Regions from separate parts of the Hafnia paralvei genome, predicted to be linked through region 4. Evidence: predicted binding sites of a transcription regulator. Region 4 holds the regulator's gene; each other region holds the start of a gene.
What was found. Region 4 encodes LexA, which represses DNA repair genes until DNA is damaged. Its sites were predicted from a motif close to TNCTGTATGTACATACAGNA; they were not measured.
Positions count from the first base shown of each region.

Region 1: a site for LexA is predicted at 2,933-2,952, ahead of uvrA (excinuclease ABC subunit UvrA). Genes of this name have one in related genera too.
Region 2: a site for LexA is predicted at 1,682-1,701, ahead of K9N75_RS08595 (DNA translocase FtsK 4TM domain-containing protein). Genes of this name have one in related genera too.
Region 3: a site for LexA is predicted at 2,002-2,021, ahead of K9N75_RS11045 (metal-dependent hydrolase). Genes of this name have one in related genera too.

Region 1 is NZ_CP083737.1:4,272,876-4,276,740, reverse strand. It holds gene uvrA (excinuclease ABC subunit UvrA) at 1-2,678, opposite strand, end outside; gene ssb1 (single-stranded DNA-binding protein SSB1) at 3,212-3,751, shown strand.
Region 2 is NZ_CP083737.1:1,814,265-1,818,129, forward strand. It holds gene trxB (thioredoxin-disulfide reductase) at 1-325, opposite strand, end outside; gene lrp (leucine-responsive transcriptional regulator Lrp) at 1,150-1,644, shown strand; gene K9N75_RS08595 (DNA translocase FtsK 4TM domain-containing protein) at 1,845-3,865, shown strand, end outside.
Region 3 is NZ_CP083737.1:2,321,103-2,324,967, reverse strand. It holds partial or broken gene K9N75_RS11060 (fructosamine kinase family protein) at 1-89, shown strand, start outside; gene K9N75_RS11055 (YniB family protein) at 527-1,072, opposite strand; gene hxpB (hexitol phosphatase HxpB) at 1,299-1,961, shown strand; gene K9N75_RS11045 (metal-dependent hydrolase) at 2,111-2,653, shown strand; gene K9N75_RS11040 (L-cystine transporter) at 2,897-3,865, shown strand, end outside.
Region 4 is NZ_CP083737.1:377,971-381,835, reverse strand. It holds gene dinF (MATE family efflux transporter DinF) at 253-1,587, opposite strand; gene lexA (transcriptional repressor LexA) at 1,696-2,304, opposite strand; gene dpiA (two-component response regulator DpiA) at 2,470-3,168, opposite strand; gene dpiB (sensor histidine kinase DpiB) at 3,137-3,865, opposite strand, start outside.

The DNA of each region.
Region 1 (3,865 bases), 830 kb from region 4:
TCCAGATTATGCTCAATGACCACAATCGTATTGCCCTGATCGCGTAACTGATGCAATACCGCCAGCAACTGCTGAATATCGGCAAAATGCAGGCCCGTGGTAGGTTCATCCAGAATATACAGCGTTTGCCCAGTACCACGTTTCGACAGCTCACGAGAGAGTTTTACGCGCTGAGCCTCACCACCAGATAGCGTTGTGGCCGACTGACCTAAACGTATATAAGACAGACCTACATCGATCAGCGTCTGTAGTTTTCGCGCCAATGCGGGAACGGCATCAAAGAATTCACGAGCTTCTTCAATGGTCATATCCAACACTTCATGGATGCTCTTGCCTTTGTACTTGATCTCCAGCGTCTCTCGGTTGTAGCGCTTACCTTTACACTGGTCACAAGGCACATAAATATCCGGCAGGAAGTGCATCTCGACTTTAATAACGCCATCGCCCTGACAGGCCTCACAGCGACCGCCTTTTACGTTAAAGCTAAAACGGCCGGGATTATAACCACGAGCACGTGACTCCGGCACACCGGCAAACAGTTCACGTACTGGCGTAAAGATACCGGTGTACGTTGCTGGGTTCGAGCGCGGAGTTCTACCGATAGGGCTTTGGTCAATATCGATAACTTTATCGAAATGTTCCATGCCTTCTACCGCACGATAAGGCGCAGGTTCAGACAGCGTAGCGCCGTTTAACTGGCGCTGCGCAATCGGGAATAACGTGTCGTTGATAAGCGTTGATTTACCCGAACCGGAAACACCGGTTATGCAGGTAAAAAGACCGACCGGAAGTGTCAGCGTGACGTCTTTCAAGTTGTTCCCGCTGGCGCCAATAAGCTTCAGCACTTTGGTGGCATCCGCAGGTACGCGCTCGGAAGGAACCGCGATCTCACGTTTGCCGCTTAAGAATTGACCGGTCAACGACTCTGGCACCGCCATGATTTCGTCAACCGAACCTTGGGCAACGACCTCACCACCGTGAACCCCCGCGCCAGGGCCGATATCAATCACATAATCGGCGGCACGAATGGCATCTTCATCATGTTCTACAACGATGACGGTGTTACCTAAATTACGCAGATGGACTAGCGTTTCCAACAGGCGTTCGTTATCGCGTTGGTGCAGGCCAATAGAGGGTTCATCCAGCACGTACATAACGCCCACTAATCCGGCACCAATCTGGCTTGCTAAGCGAATACGCTGAGCTTCACCGCCGGAGAGCGTTTCTGCTGAGCGAGATAGGCTTAGATAGTTCAGTCCGACGTTGACCAAGAATTTTAGGCGGTCGCCGATCTCTTTCAGGATCTTCTCGGCAATTTGCGCGCGTTGACCCTGTAATTTGATATCACGGAAAAACTCCAGCGCGTTGCCAATGCTCAGATCGGAAATCTCTGGCAGCGTAGTGTTCTCCACAAAGACGTGGCGAGCCTCTTCGCGTAAGCGAGTGCCGTGGCACGAAGCACAGGAGCGGTTGCTGATAAACTTCGATAGCTCTTCGCGTACGGCAGAAGATTCCGTTTCCTTATAACGACGCTCCATATTGTGCAGTACACCTTCAAACGGGTGGTTACGCACTGTAATATCGCCACGGTCGTTGATGTACTTGAATTCAATCGATTCTTTGCCTGAACCATACAACACGGCTTTCTGTGTTTTGGCATCCAAACTCTCGAATGGGGATTCCACATCAAAATGATAATGGTCGGCTAAAGACTTCAGCATCTGGAAATAGTAGAAGTTACGACGATCCCAACCGCGAATAGCGCCACCGGCTAAAGAAAGCTCAGCGTTTTGTACCACACGATCCGGATCGAAATACTGCTGAACACCCAAGCCGTCACAGGTTGGACAGGCGCCGGCTGGGTTGTTGAAGGAGAACAAACGTGGCTCAAGTTCACGCATGCTGTAGCCGCATATTGGGCAGGCAAAGTTAGCCGAAAACAGCAGTTCGGGTGCTTTGCTGTCGTCCATATCGGCAACAATCGCACTACCACCGGAAAGCTCTAATGCAGTTTCAAATGATTCTGCTAAGCGTTGTGCCATATCTTCACGCACTTTGAAGCGGTCAACGACAACTTCAATGCTATGTTTCTTTTGCAGCTCTAGTTTTGGTGGATCGGAAAGATCGCAAACTTCACCGTCTATACGTGCGCGGATGTAGCCCTGCGCGGCCAGATTTTCCAGTGTTTTGGTGTGCTCGCCTTTACGATCTTTCACGATCGGCGCTAACAGCATCAGGCGTTTACCTTCTGGCTGCGTTAATACGTTATCCACCATCTGGCTGACGGTTTGCGCCGCTAATGGAACATCGTGATCCGGACAACGTGGCTCGCCAACGCGAGCAAACAGCAAACGTAAATAGTCGTGGATCTCGGTGATCGTCCCTACGGTAGAGCGTGGGTTATGCGACGTAGATTTCTGTTCGATGGAAATCGCCGGAGACAGACCTTCAATGTGGTCAACATCCGGTTTTTCCATTAACGAAAGAAACTGGCGTGCATAGGCCGACAGCGATTCTACGTAGCGGCGCTGGCCTTCGGCGTAGAGCGTATCAAACGCTAAAGAAGACTTACCTGAGCCTGATAATCCGGTGACGACAATCAGCTTATCGCGTGGAATGGTCAGATTGATATTTTTCAGGTTGTGGGTGCGAGCACCCCGTATTTCTATTTTATCCATTAACGACTTCCCGGATGAAGAACCCATCTCATTAGGCTTATCTGCGGTGCATTTCTGCCCATTCGCACTGATTGCGGTATAGGGAAATACCCACAGAGCACCCATTGGGATAGGCTCTGGATAATCTTGAACACCGTCGGGTTTTCCAGCGAAAAAAACGCAACGTTTCCAGTACTGGTGCGGCCTGCTGGAGATTTTTAGCGAATTTGGCTGTACGCAACGATGCTTGAAACGATCAATTATGGCACAATAAAACCTGAATGAATATCCAGTATATGAATGCAAAATTGTTCTAAGCTTAAACAATTGGGGAATCTACTTCACAGAAGCGAACAGTGGTGCCGTTAGGCCACTGGCGTGTTAGAATTAACGGTTTAGACTACACCCGCCATACTTGAAGCTGCAGTCGCGTTATTCGGCGAGGCCTTGCCCGATTGGGCCCGTGTAAGCGCTGTATAAAAGGGGTAGACCTTTTGTGATGCGGCTACAATTGTCGTGGGTATGTACAAATTTACTTCATCAGGAGAATCGAAATGGCCAGCAGAGGCGTTAACAAAGTGATTCTTGTCGGGAATCTGGGTCAAGATCCAGAAGTCCGTTATATGCCGAATGGTGGTGCTGTAGCCAATATTACTCTGGCCACCTCCGAGACTTGGCGCGACAAGCAAACCGGCGAACAGAAAGAAAAAACTGAATGGCACCGTGTAGTGCTGTTTGGCAAGCTGGCAGAGGTTGCAGGTGAATATCTGCGTAAAGGTTCTCAGGTTTATATCGAAGGCGCGCTACAGACGCGCAAATGGACCGATCAGGCGGGCGTTGAAAAATACACCACTGAGATTGTTGTAAACGTTGGCGGCACCATGCAGATGCTGGGTGGACGTCAAGGTGGCGGTGCGCCTATGGGCGGCGGTCAGGCACAGGGTCAGCAGGGCGGTTGGGGTCAACCTCAGCAGCCACAGGGGAATCAGTTCAGCGGCGGCTCACAGCCAGCGGCTCGCCCTCAGAGTGCTCCAGCAGCTCAGCCACAAAGCAATGAACCGCCAATGGATTTCGATGACGATATTCCATTCTGATTTCTATTAAAGAAATCAACCCATAGCCCTGCACTGCGTAACATCGTTCACTTAAGCTCGATTTTAGGGGGAGCACACCGATGGGGTCGTAGCGGCGTAAGCCGCCGGAGCGCC
Region 2 (3,865 bases), 1.4 Mb from region 4:
ACGCATCACAGGTGTATTCCTGAGAGCCCCCGAATAGGCGGAAAGGGCGCGTCTGCAAGTCGACACGTTCGATGTTGTCCAGAATGATTTCGGTGTTAAATTTGGCGGCATGCTCATGCATGCGCTCCATTAACAGAGGGCCTGTCAGACCTTCTGGATCGCCTGGCCAGTTTTCGACTTCAGTCGTTGTCGTCAATTGACCGCCTTTTTCAACGCCGGTAATCAATACCGGATTAAGGTTGGCGCGTGCGGCGTAGACGGCTGCTGTATATCCCGCAGGGCCGGAGCCCAAGATCAGGAGTTTGCTATGTTTGACTGTGCCCATGAATTCCTCTTTTCCAATTTTACAGGACAATAACTCGATTGTAGGGAAGTTAGCGTCTGAAAAAAAGCGTGCAAAAAAATTGTTATCAATTTGTTTGATAGTAGAAAGCTATCGATTAGCAAAAATCATGACAGCAGATAATTTTTTTTAAACCTATTCCGATAACATTCTTGTCGATAAAGCAGCTTAATAGCGCCCATCAGCGATGCTTATTCGTCTGTTTTGTCTCTTTATTTTTTTCTCTGCTCATAGAGTTTCTTAATAATAGTTGGCATGTTCGTCTGATTTTACTTCTTTTGCTTTGACAATCGCCTGTGCATTTGCGAAAACATGGATGTAGGGAAGAACTTGTCTTTGGTTTTTGTGGTCTGGGGGACGTTTGACAGAATTTTTGTCTGTTTAAGCGTGGCAAATAGCTCACACTGGCTAAAACAGCGTTTCTTCTCATGTAACAAGAAATATTGAGTAGTAGGCAAAAATAAGTGTAGTGCTGAAATTGGCTTCAATGAGTGGCGTTAGGGAACGTAGCGAAGGGAGACCCTGCTGCGAACATCTGAATAGGATGTGGCCTCGATATGCAGTGATTTGGAATCAGAGAAAAGCAATTATGCGAGCCCTCGCATGCGAACTGAGTGCAATCGGCGAAAACAGAAAGAAGCTGGATGGCTCGTTTATGCCAGCTTTATCCGGGCTGTTTTCGTGAATATTAACAATGGGAATTGTTGATTGACAGCAGGCATGGGTTTTCGTTTGGGACAAATCCTTAACAAAATGAACTTGTTAAGGGGATGGCGAGCAGGGAAGGATATAAGAGAGACAATAAGATGGCAGACAATAAAAAGCGCCCTGGTAAAGATCTCGACCGTATCGACCGTAACATCCTGAATGAGTTGCAAAAGGATGGACGAATTTCGAACGTTGAGCTTTCTAAGCGAGTTGGTTTATCCCCAACTCCATGTTTAGAACGTGTACGTCGCCTTGAAAGACAAGGTTTTATTCAAGGTTACACTGCACTGTTGAACCCGCACTATCTGGATGCGTCCTTACTGGTATTTGTTGAAATTACCTTGAACCGAGGAGCCCCAGATGTGTTTGAACAGTTCAATACCGCTGTTCAGAAACTGGAAGAAATTCAGGAGTGTCATCTGGTTTCAGGTGATTTCGACTATCTGTTGAAAACACGTGTGCCTGACATGTCCGCTTATCGTAAGTTGCTTGGCGAAACGCTGCTGCGCCTACCGGGCGTTAATGACACCCGTACCTACGTGGTTATGGAAGAAGTCAAACAGAGCAATCGCTTGGTTATCAAAACGCGATAACGGTAGCAGGTGCAAAACCTGAGTAATTTGGTTACACTCCTGTGTATCTATACAGTTTCAGCGCCGAGGGTATAGTCTCTCGGCGTTGTTATTCGTACGAGTCTTTGTTAAATACAAAATTACGTGGCAATGCGTTGTTCTAAAGCGGCAATAGGCAATAATAGTGCTATGGTGAAAAACAGGAACCTGGAGAGCCTTTCTTGAGCCAGGAATACACAGAAGAGAAGGACGTTACTCTCAAACGAATGAGCAGTGGACGTCGGCTATACGAAGCGTTACTCATTGGAGTAGCGTTGTTTTCTATTTATCTCATGGTTTCGTTGCTGAGCTTTGACCCCTCGGATCCGAGCTGGTCGCAAACGGCATGGCACGAACCTATCAATAATATTGGCGGCGGGGCAGGTGCATGGCTAGCTGATACTCTATTCTTTGTTTTCGGAGTGATGGGATACGCCATTCCTCCTGTCATGCTCGCTCTATGTTGGTTTGCTTACCGCAAACGCGACGATAGCGGCTATGTCGACTATTTTGCGATATCCCTGAAACTCATCGGCATGTTGGCGCTGGTTTTAGCGTCCTGCGGTTTAACCGCATTAAACGTTGATGATATCTACCATTTTGCCTCCGGCGGTCTTATTGGGAGTCTGCTGGAGAACGGTGTGAATCCTCTCATGGGCAGCGTGGGGGGAACATTGCTGCTGTTAGGGGTATGGGCCGTTGGGCTGACTCTGTTTACCGGCTGGTCATGGCTGACCATCGCGGAGAAAATCGGTGGGGTCTTGCTCGGAGGCTTAACCTTCATGAGTAATCGCTCGCGTCGCGATCGCGATGATGATTACGATTACGAGGACGACGCTCGTGAAGTTGTGCTGGATAAACACGCATCGTCGGTAGGGCAGGAGACAGATGATGTTCTGCTTCGGGCTGCTGATGAGGATGAAGACGATATCTTGCTGGCCAAGCCAACAAGAACCGCACCAGAGTTGCCAAGTGTCGATGAGGACGAAAACGATCCTCTTCTGGGTAAATTACGTCCGCTGCATGAGGCGGAAATGTCTCTGGATGAATCCGCACAGCCTGCTGTCAGCCATGAATTAAAACCGGCGGCGGCTGTTTCTGCCGTTGGCGCCGCGGTGGCTTCGGCTCAGCCAGTTGCTTCTGCAGCGACTCAGCCCATGACCTTTAGCGCCTCAGAGCCTGAGCCGGTGGCAGAAATTAAGCCTAGTATGCCTCCGCTATACTCTTTCGAGATGCCGGAAGATCGCCCAACGAATGTGTCACATACGCCAACTCGTCCAGCACGTTCTGCATGGGATGATGAGGGGCCGCGTTTGGGGAGTTTGGAACCAGAGACGCCTTCTACACCATCGTCTGCACCGGGTATGAATTTCAGTGCATCACATTTCGATCGTGATGAACTGCCTAAAACGCCATATATCAATCCGGGGTTATCCTCCAATAGTATGCCGTTTGGCGCCGCTTCACGGGATGATACTGTTCCGACTACGGTGTCTACAGCCGCTGCTGCCGGTGCTCTATTCATGCCTGCGTTTAGCGCGACGGAAGACAGCAGCCTGCAGGTGAAACAAGGGAATGGTCCAGAACTGCCGCGACCAAATCCGGTACGGATCCCTACTCGCCGTGAATTAGCCTCTCTTGGGATTAAGCTTCCTTCGCAGCGTATGGCGGAAGAGCAAGCTAAGAAAGAAGCTGAGGCTCAGCGTCTGAGAGCCCAGCAGAGTCCGCAGCAGTCGCTAGAGCAAAATTTAGAACAAAATAATGTTGAGCCGGTTGATGATGAAGCACTGAGAGAGCAAACGGCGCTGCGTCAGGCGTTTGCGGAGCAGCAGCAACAGCGCTATGGCGAACAACAATATGAGCATCAGGCTGAAGATGAGCAGGCGGCTGAAATGGCGCGTCTGCAAAGCGAGTTTTCTTCCCAGCAGCAACAGCGTTATCAGCAGCAGACTGATGCAACGGATGATAATGCTTATGCATTAAGCGGTGTCACTGCTTCCCGTAATGACCTGATGGACTTCTCGCCTGCGAAAGCGTTAAGCGAAGCGGCAGCAAGTAATAATGCGTTTGGATTTACGCCTGTGGCTGATTTGGTGGATGATGGTCCTTCGGAGCCTTTGTTCACGATTACCCCTGAGCAGGAAGAAACGGCCGCACGTGACAGCGATGCCTATGATGTGCCATTTGGCCGTTACGATGAGCC
Region 3 (3,865 bases), 1.9 Mb from region 4:
ACGATGGCTACCAAAGCGTCTGGCCTCTGCCGACATCGTTTATCGATCGCCAGCCAATTTACCAACTCTATCATCAGCTCAATATGTGCAACCTGTTTGCGGGGCCGCATCTAGAAACCGCGATTCAGGCAGTGGATAAATTGATGGAGAAAGATGTGGCCTAAACGATATAGCGTAAACATGAGTGCAAACGGGGAATGGAAATGAATTATAGAGGCGAGCTCTGCTGTAATGCTGATCGTTTAAGAGATCGAGATACACGGGGCTAGCACACCGCGGGGCGGTTATGGAACACATCCATGTGTTCCACCCTAAGGGGCAACGCTAAAGCGTTGTTCAACTTTGCTCCCGGCAAAGTTGTCGGCAGCTAAAGCTGCTACGACCCCATCGGTGTACTTCCCGGTGTACTTCCCCTAAAATCACGCTTAAGTGACCGGCATTAAGCTCTGCCGTTCTTTTTCTTAGGGCGCAACAGCGAGATAATTAGACAGGGCTTACACGAAATGTAGGCCCTGTCTTAAATCACCTACAGCATCCCCAGCAACTTCAAAATAAAATACCCGATCACCGCAACGATAATTGGCAAAATGTACAGAGGGAAAAACTGGAGGAAAATCGTATGGCGCGGCAGTACGATTCGCTTCTCTAGCGCCTCGCGGCTGTGTCCCTCTGCCCCTTTCATCTGTTCGAGGATCAGTTGGTCTTCGATACCTTCGCGAATATGACGAACCTGTCGCGACATGCGTGCGCCAGAGGCCTGTAATGCCACACCGACAAATATCAGCCAGTAGATAACCCAGAACATAATGTTGGCACCGGTAAAACCTTGTCCGAGCGCTGGCTCAGGAGAGTTGAACCAGAATACATCCAGAAAGTGCGTGTTGAATTTGACCATATCAATCATGACATGCACAAAATCCAGCATAACGGCGTTCAAACCTTCTTGCTTCTGACTATGCTGATACAGAAAGTTGAGCACCGACACGATGGTCGAAAGCAGCGCTGGAATAAACACCACCCAGCCTAAAATCCGTTTTATCACTGCAACCCAACCGGCTTGTTGGTAGGTCATACCATCCCCTTACTAATTCGCGTTGTTATCGCCTTGAATAACGGCAGTCTACGTGGCTGTTTATCTTCCCGCAATCTCAACTTGTTGAATTGATTGGTCGGGTTCGGATTAACTTTAAGCTTGTTGAGTATAACTGGCTTAACCAAAACCATCGCGAATGTTAGAGTAAATAAAGTGAATGCCTGCAAGCGCCAGCTTGGGGCCGTTAATCTCAATAGATGAGGAAATGCCAGTGAGTCGCATTGAAGCCGTAATTTTCGATATGGATGGGTTACTGATAGATTCTGAGCCGCTGTGGACTCAAGGAGAGCACGATGTCTTTTCCTCATTAGGTATCGACGTGAATGCAGCAGACATTCCAGAAACCCTGGGTCTACGCATCGATCTGGTGGTTAAGCTTTGGTATCAACGCACACCGTGGCAAGGCGCGAGTCAGGAAGAAGTGACCGAGCGAATCATTCGCCGTGTGATTGAACTGGTTCGTGACACCAAACCGCTGCTGCCTGGCGTTGAGCACGCGCTCAAGTTATGTCGCCAACAAGGAATGAAAATCGGTTTGGCCTCTGCGTCTCCTCTTTACATGCTTAACGATGTGTTGGAAATGTTTAACATCAGCCAGTACTTTGACGCGGTGGTGTCTGCCGAAGCCTTGCCTTATAGTAAACCCCATCCAGAAGTCTACCTCAATGCAGCCCACGCGCTGGGCGTCGATCCGCTAAACTGCGTCACGCTGGAGGACTCTTTCAACGGTATGATTGCAACCAAAGCAGCCCGCATGCGTTCCATCGTGGTACCTGCACCTGAGAATATTAACGACCCACGCTGGGCACTCGCTGACGTAAAACTTAACAACCTCAACGAGCTTAGCGCGTCAGATATTCAGCCATAATCTTGCTGCAAGATAGACGGAGTCTAGCCTAGGCTCCGTTTTATGTATATTTATACAGCAAACAGCCATCTGTTACGCTGTCACCTCTTGATTCCTGCGAAAACTCCGATATGCTGGATAAATTACCAGTAGCATCGGCGAGTTTTATCATGACGGCGGAAGGCCATCTCATTTTTTCTGTCGCATGTGCCATTTTCGCTAAAAAAGCGGAACTGACGCCTGCGCTCGCCCATGGTGACTGGTGGCACATCATTCCCGGCGCACTGCTCACCTGCTTATGGCCCGATATTGATCATCCCAAATCGGTGCTGGGACAGCGCCTCAAATGGCTATCATCCCCAATTGCCCGCATGTTTGGCCATCGGGGATTTACTCATAGTCTGTTAGCCGTTATCGGCGGAATATTTCTCCTGCATTGTGAAATGCCTAGCTATATGGGTATCCCCGTAGACGCCATGCACGCGATGGTTATTGGCTATCTCAGCCATCTGCTAGCCGATATGCTCACACCGGCTGGTGTTCCCCTATTGTGGCCTATCCGTTGGCGTTTTCGTTTGCCCATTCTCAATTCTCAGAAAGGGAATCAGTTGGAACGTATTCTGTGCATGTCGCTAGTGGGATATGCCGTCTATTGGGGAGGTGATCTCGTGCCGTTTTACGATTTACTCAGATACGTGAGCCAAAAATTATGACCCACATCACATCCCATCGCTTATAAACTCCGCGTTTTGCGGGCTTAACATACAAACTCGATGCAAAAATTATAATAAATTCATTTTGGATATAAGCGCGAGGTCAATGGTGCTGTTAGCATATATACATTAAACGTTTCAGCGTAGGTCAGTGTTAAGTCCAAAGAGGCTTGATCGTCCTATAGGGCCGCAGGAAACGTATAAAAACAGTCATAATATAAAAACATTGGATGGAGAATGGGGATGAACCTACCGCTCGTGATTAACGTGTTGGTGTTTGTAGCACTATTGCTGCTACTGGCACAGACGCGTCGTACTAAATGGAGCTTGGCTAAAAAAGTACTCGTCGGCTTAGTGATGGGGGTTCTGTTCGGCTTAGGCCTACAGCTGGTTTACGGTTCAGATAACCCGCTGCTGAAAGATTCCATTAGCTGGTTCAATATCGTGGGTAACGGCTATGTGCAACTGTTACAGATGATTGTGATGCCGCTGGTGTTCGTCTCTATTCTGAGCGCCGTAGCAAAGCTGCACAACGCGTCTTCGCTGGGTAAGATCAGTTTTCTTTCTATTGGCACCCTGTTATTCACCACCATGATTGCCGCGCTGGTTGGGGTGCTGGTCACCAATCTATTTGGCCTGACCGCTGAAGGTCTCGTACAGGGCACGCAGGAAACGGCACGATTAGCCGCGATTAACACGAACTATGCGAGCAAGGTTTCTGATCTGAGCGTTCCGCAGTTGGTGCTCTCATTCATTCCTAAGAATCCCTTTGCCGATCTCACGGGTGCAAGCCCGACCTCTATCATCAGCGTGGTTATTTTCGCGGCAATTTTAGGGACTGCAGCGCTTCAACTGTTGAAAGATGATGAGGTCAAAGGTAAGCGCGTTCTTACTGCTATCGATACCCTGCAGTCGCTGGTCATGAAACTCGTCCGTCAGATCATGAAACTGACACCTTACGGCGTACTGGCGTTGATGACCAAAGTCGTTGCGGGTTCTAATATGCACGACATTATCAAGCTGGGTAGCTTCGTCGTTGCATCCTATCTGGGACTGGCAATTATGTTTGTGGTTCATGGCCTGCTGCTCTCTTTCACCGGTATTAACCCGCTAAAATTCTTCCGCAAAGTATGGCCGGTTCTGACATTTGCTTTTACCAGCCGTTCTAGCGCAGCAAGCATACCGCTAAACGTTGAAGCACAGACTCGCCGT
Region 4 (3,865 bases):
CATTAGTTAACGTTCACCATTAAGACTAGCGGATAATCAGAGTAAAAAAATTTTCAGCTAAAATTTCGGTGCAACTAAATAAAATATCTTACGAATAAAGCACAAAATCAGTTAGAAAACAGGCGATAAGCAGCGAATAATTTTTCCACTTAGAATGTAAGCAAATATTAATAAAGCGCCATTTTAGGGCAACATAATAACTATAGGAATTATCATATTGCCACAATTCAAATCACTAACAACTCAATGATTTTAATAAATATTATTGGCTTCAAACCACGTATTACTCCGCCAATGCCGTCTCCAGACGATCCATAGCGAAAGGCCACGTAGAGATAAAAACACTGCCAACGCCAGCCATAAACCGTGATTACCTAACCAAGGTAGAGTAAAAAGCGTCAATCCATAACCCACTGCAGCTACCGCCATGCTGTTACGCATTTCAGTTCCACGAGTCGCCCCAATAAACATGCCATCCAGCAGATAACACCAAACGCCCAGCAACGGCAGAAGAATTTGCCACGGAAGATAGTGGGCTGCCAGCGCCTGAACATCAGGCAACGACGTTAACATCTGAATGATATGTCCGCCAAACAATGCGTAAAGCAGGGCAAAAAATATGGCCACAATGCCCGCTTGTCGGCAGGCTGAATGCCAAATACTTTGCAGCCTGCGGCCATCCCGAGCACCATAAGCCTGTCCTGAATGGGCTTCGACCGCGTAAGCAAAGCCGTCCAGAGCATAGGCCGTGAACGTGAGTAGGTTCATTAGTACCGCATTTACCGCAACAATTTCACTTCCCATGCGTGCCCCTAAAATGGTCAGCGATGAAAAACATAACTGCAGCAGTAAAGAACGCAGCATGATGTCACGATTTAAAGCCAACAGGCGGCGCAGATTGCCACGCCACGCATTACGGAAATACTCCATGTGTAGCCCACGCAACTTCATTACATGCCACACAAGGCCAATCCCTAGCAAGAAAGTGGCATAATCGGCAATCACCGTCGCGCTAGCGGCTCCCTGAACCTTCCAGCCCAAACCAACGACAAACCATAGATCAAGCGTAATGTTAATGAGGTTTCCGACCACAAGCAGAATGACAGGTGCGCGGGCATATTGAACGCCAAGCAGCCAGCCTAAAATCACCAGATTAGCCAATGTTGCCGGTGCGCCGAGCCAACGGATGTGCATAAACAAACGAGCCTGCTCCAACACATCCTGATGCCCGCCAACAATGCGTAACACCCCCTCAATTAACGGTTCACGCACTGCAATAATGACAACCCCCGCCAACAAAGCCAGTAGCAAAGGTTGAACCAATGCACGGGCTAGCGCCGTTTTATCGCCAGCGCCAAATGCCTGAGCAGTCAACCCCGTGGTGCTCATCCGTAAAAACAACAGCAGCATAAAGAGGAAGGATGTCGCCATCGCGCCTACAGCAACACCGCCCAAATAAACAGGGCTATCCAAATGACCAATAACTGCGGTATCAACCAGTCCCAAAAGCGGAACTGAGATGTTCGACAAAATCATCGGCAGCGCGAGAATCCATAGCGCTTTATCAGTTGGTGTCAGTAATTTCATTTTTTCACGTCATCCCAGATCCACTTGCCAGCCTTCTCCCAACAAAGAAAAAGCCCCAAATAAGGGGCTTAGTCTATCGGCGTTACCGCAAACACAATAGCGAGAACTTTAGATCCAGTCGCCGTTGCGGATAACACCAACGGCCAGACCTTCAATCGTGAAGTTTTGTTCACGTAGGTCAACCACAATCGGTTCAAAATCGCTGTTTTCAGGCAGTAGCTGAACAATGTTGCCTTGTTTTTTCAAACGTTTAACCGTCACTTCGTCTTCAATACGAGCAACAACAACCTGTCCGTTACGCACATCTTGTGTTTTATGCACGGCCAGTAAATCGCCGTCTAAAATGCCGATATCACGCATCGACATTCCATTAACACGCAGTAAGAAATCGGCATTAGGCTTAAACAATGAAGGGTCGACCTGATAATGGCCCTCAATATGTTCCTGTGCCAGCAGCGGCTCACCGGCAGCCACCCGGCCAATGAGAGGTAGCCCCGTTTCATCTTCCATCAACAAGCGAATGCCGCGTGAAGCACCGGACACAATCTCAATCACGCCTTTACGTTGTAACGCTTTTAAATGTTCTTCTGCCGCATTAGGAGAGCGGAATCCCAAACGCTGTGCGATTTCAGCACGCGTTGGCGGCATGCCAGTTTGTTCAATATGGTCACGAATCAGATCGTAGACTTCCTGCTGTCTGGCTGTAAGTGCTTTCATTCCACCACCTGTTTGTTTATACAGTTTTGCTGTGAGTATATACAGGTGGCGGCCATTTTGAAACCGTGAAATACATAAAGATTGAACCGTACCGCATCTGATTGGCTCTAACCGCACACTTTTTGTGTTTTTACAGTCAATATCCAGCAAATTCCCGTGAATAAATTAACTGTTTTTTACAGTTTCCAGTGCGCGATAAGTTCGTTGCGGACGCCCAACTTTGCCGTATACAATTTCTGCCATGATCATGTGCCGTCCTGCACAAAACTCTAAATAACGTCGTGCGGTCGTACGGCTGAGTTTCAGCTCCTGTGCCACAGTTTCAGCAGTATGGCGAGCATCAAGATCGGCAAACAGTCCCTGCACTTTATCTAAAGTGAGCGCATCAATACCGACAGGTAACTCTTCTTTATGCTCGCCGCGCGCATAGGCATTAAACATGTCATCGATCTGGCGCTGGCTAGCACTATTGTTACTTGCCAGCATTCGCATCCGCTGATGGTAACGGTCTAAAGTTTGGCCTAAACGCTCATAGGCTATCGGTTTTACCAAGTAGTCAAAAACACCGCAGCGAACTGCATCAGAAACGGTATCCATATCGCTAGCTGCCGTAGTGAACACTACCCCACCAGAGAATCGAGCCTGAGTCAGTTCGTGCAACAGGGTAATACCTTTTCCATCCGGCAAATAGTTATCCAGCAGGATCAGGTCAGGTTTGAAACGCTCGACCATCATTCTGGCCTGCGCGAGATTTCCCGCTAACCAAACCTGTCCACAGCCATGAAAATGGCGAATAAACTCCGCGTGCATTTCTGCCAGCGGCGTTTCGTCTTCAACTATTAGAATCGTTATTGGTTGTGTCATAAGTCTTTTTCACTTTAGGAATAAATACGGAAAATAAAGTGCCACAAGGTTCGTTGTCTTCCAGCGTAATTACCCCACCGCAGCGGCCTACATAGCTGGCTATCAGATAGAGTCCGATGCCGTGCTCACCCACATCCTCGGTTTTAGTACTTACGCCTTGCTCAAAAATAGCCTCACGTAAAGACTCTGGAACGCCACATCCCTGATCGGCCACTTCCACGATGACATCATCACCTTCATCGCTAAGGTATAGCTCAATGGTTTTATTACCTTGCGGATTCTTCAAGCTGGCATCGAAAGCATTGTCGAGCAAGTTTCCCACGATGGCAGCAAATTCAGTACTATCAAGTCCTGCTGGCAACTGGCGAAGCTGGCTTCCTTCTACCAGATTTAAGGTTAAGCCAAGCTCACGCGCTCGCTGTGCTTTGCCGAAAAGAAGCCCTGCGACTTGTCGATCGTCAAATGAGCCACGCAGGCTATCAATAAGCTGCTGCTGTGCTTGCGACTCACCTTTTACCATTGCCAAAGCACGATCATATTCTTTCATTTGTAACAGACCGTTGAGCGTCGACATCCAGTTCAGGTGCTCGTGACGCAATGTGCGCAAGCTTTCGACATACTGTTTGATCTGCGTGAGTTGAGCATTCAGCGTGCTAATTTCATCTTTGCTACGGAAACTGATGATGGCACCCAGCAG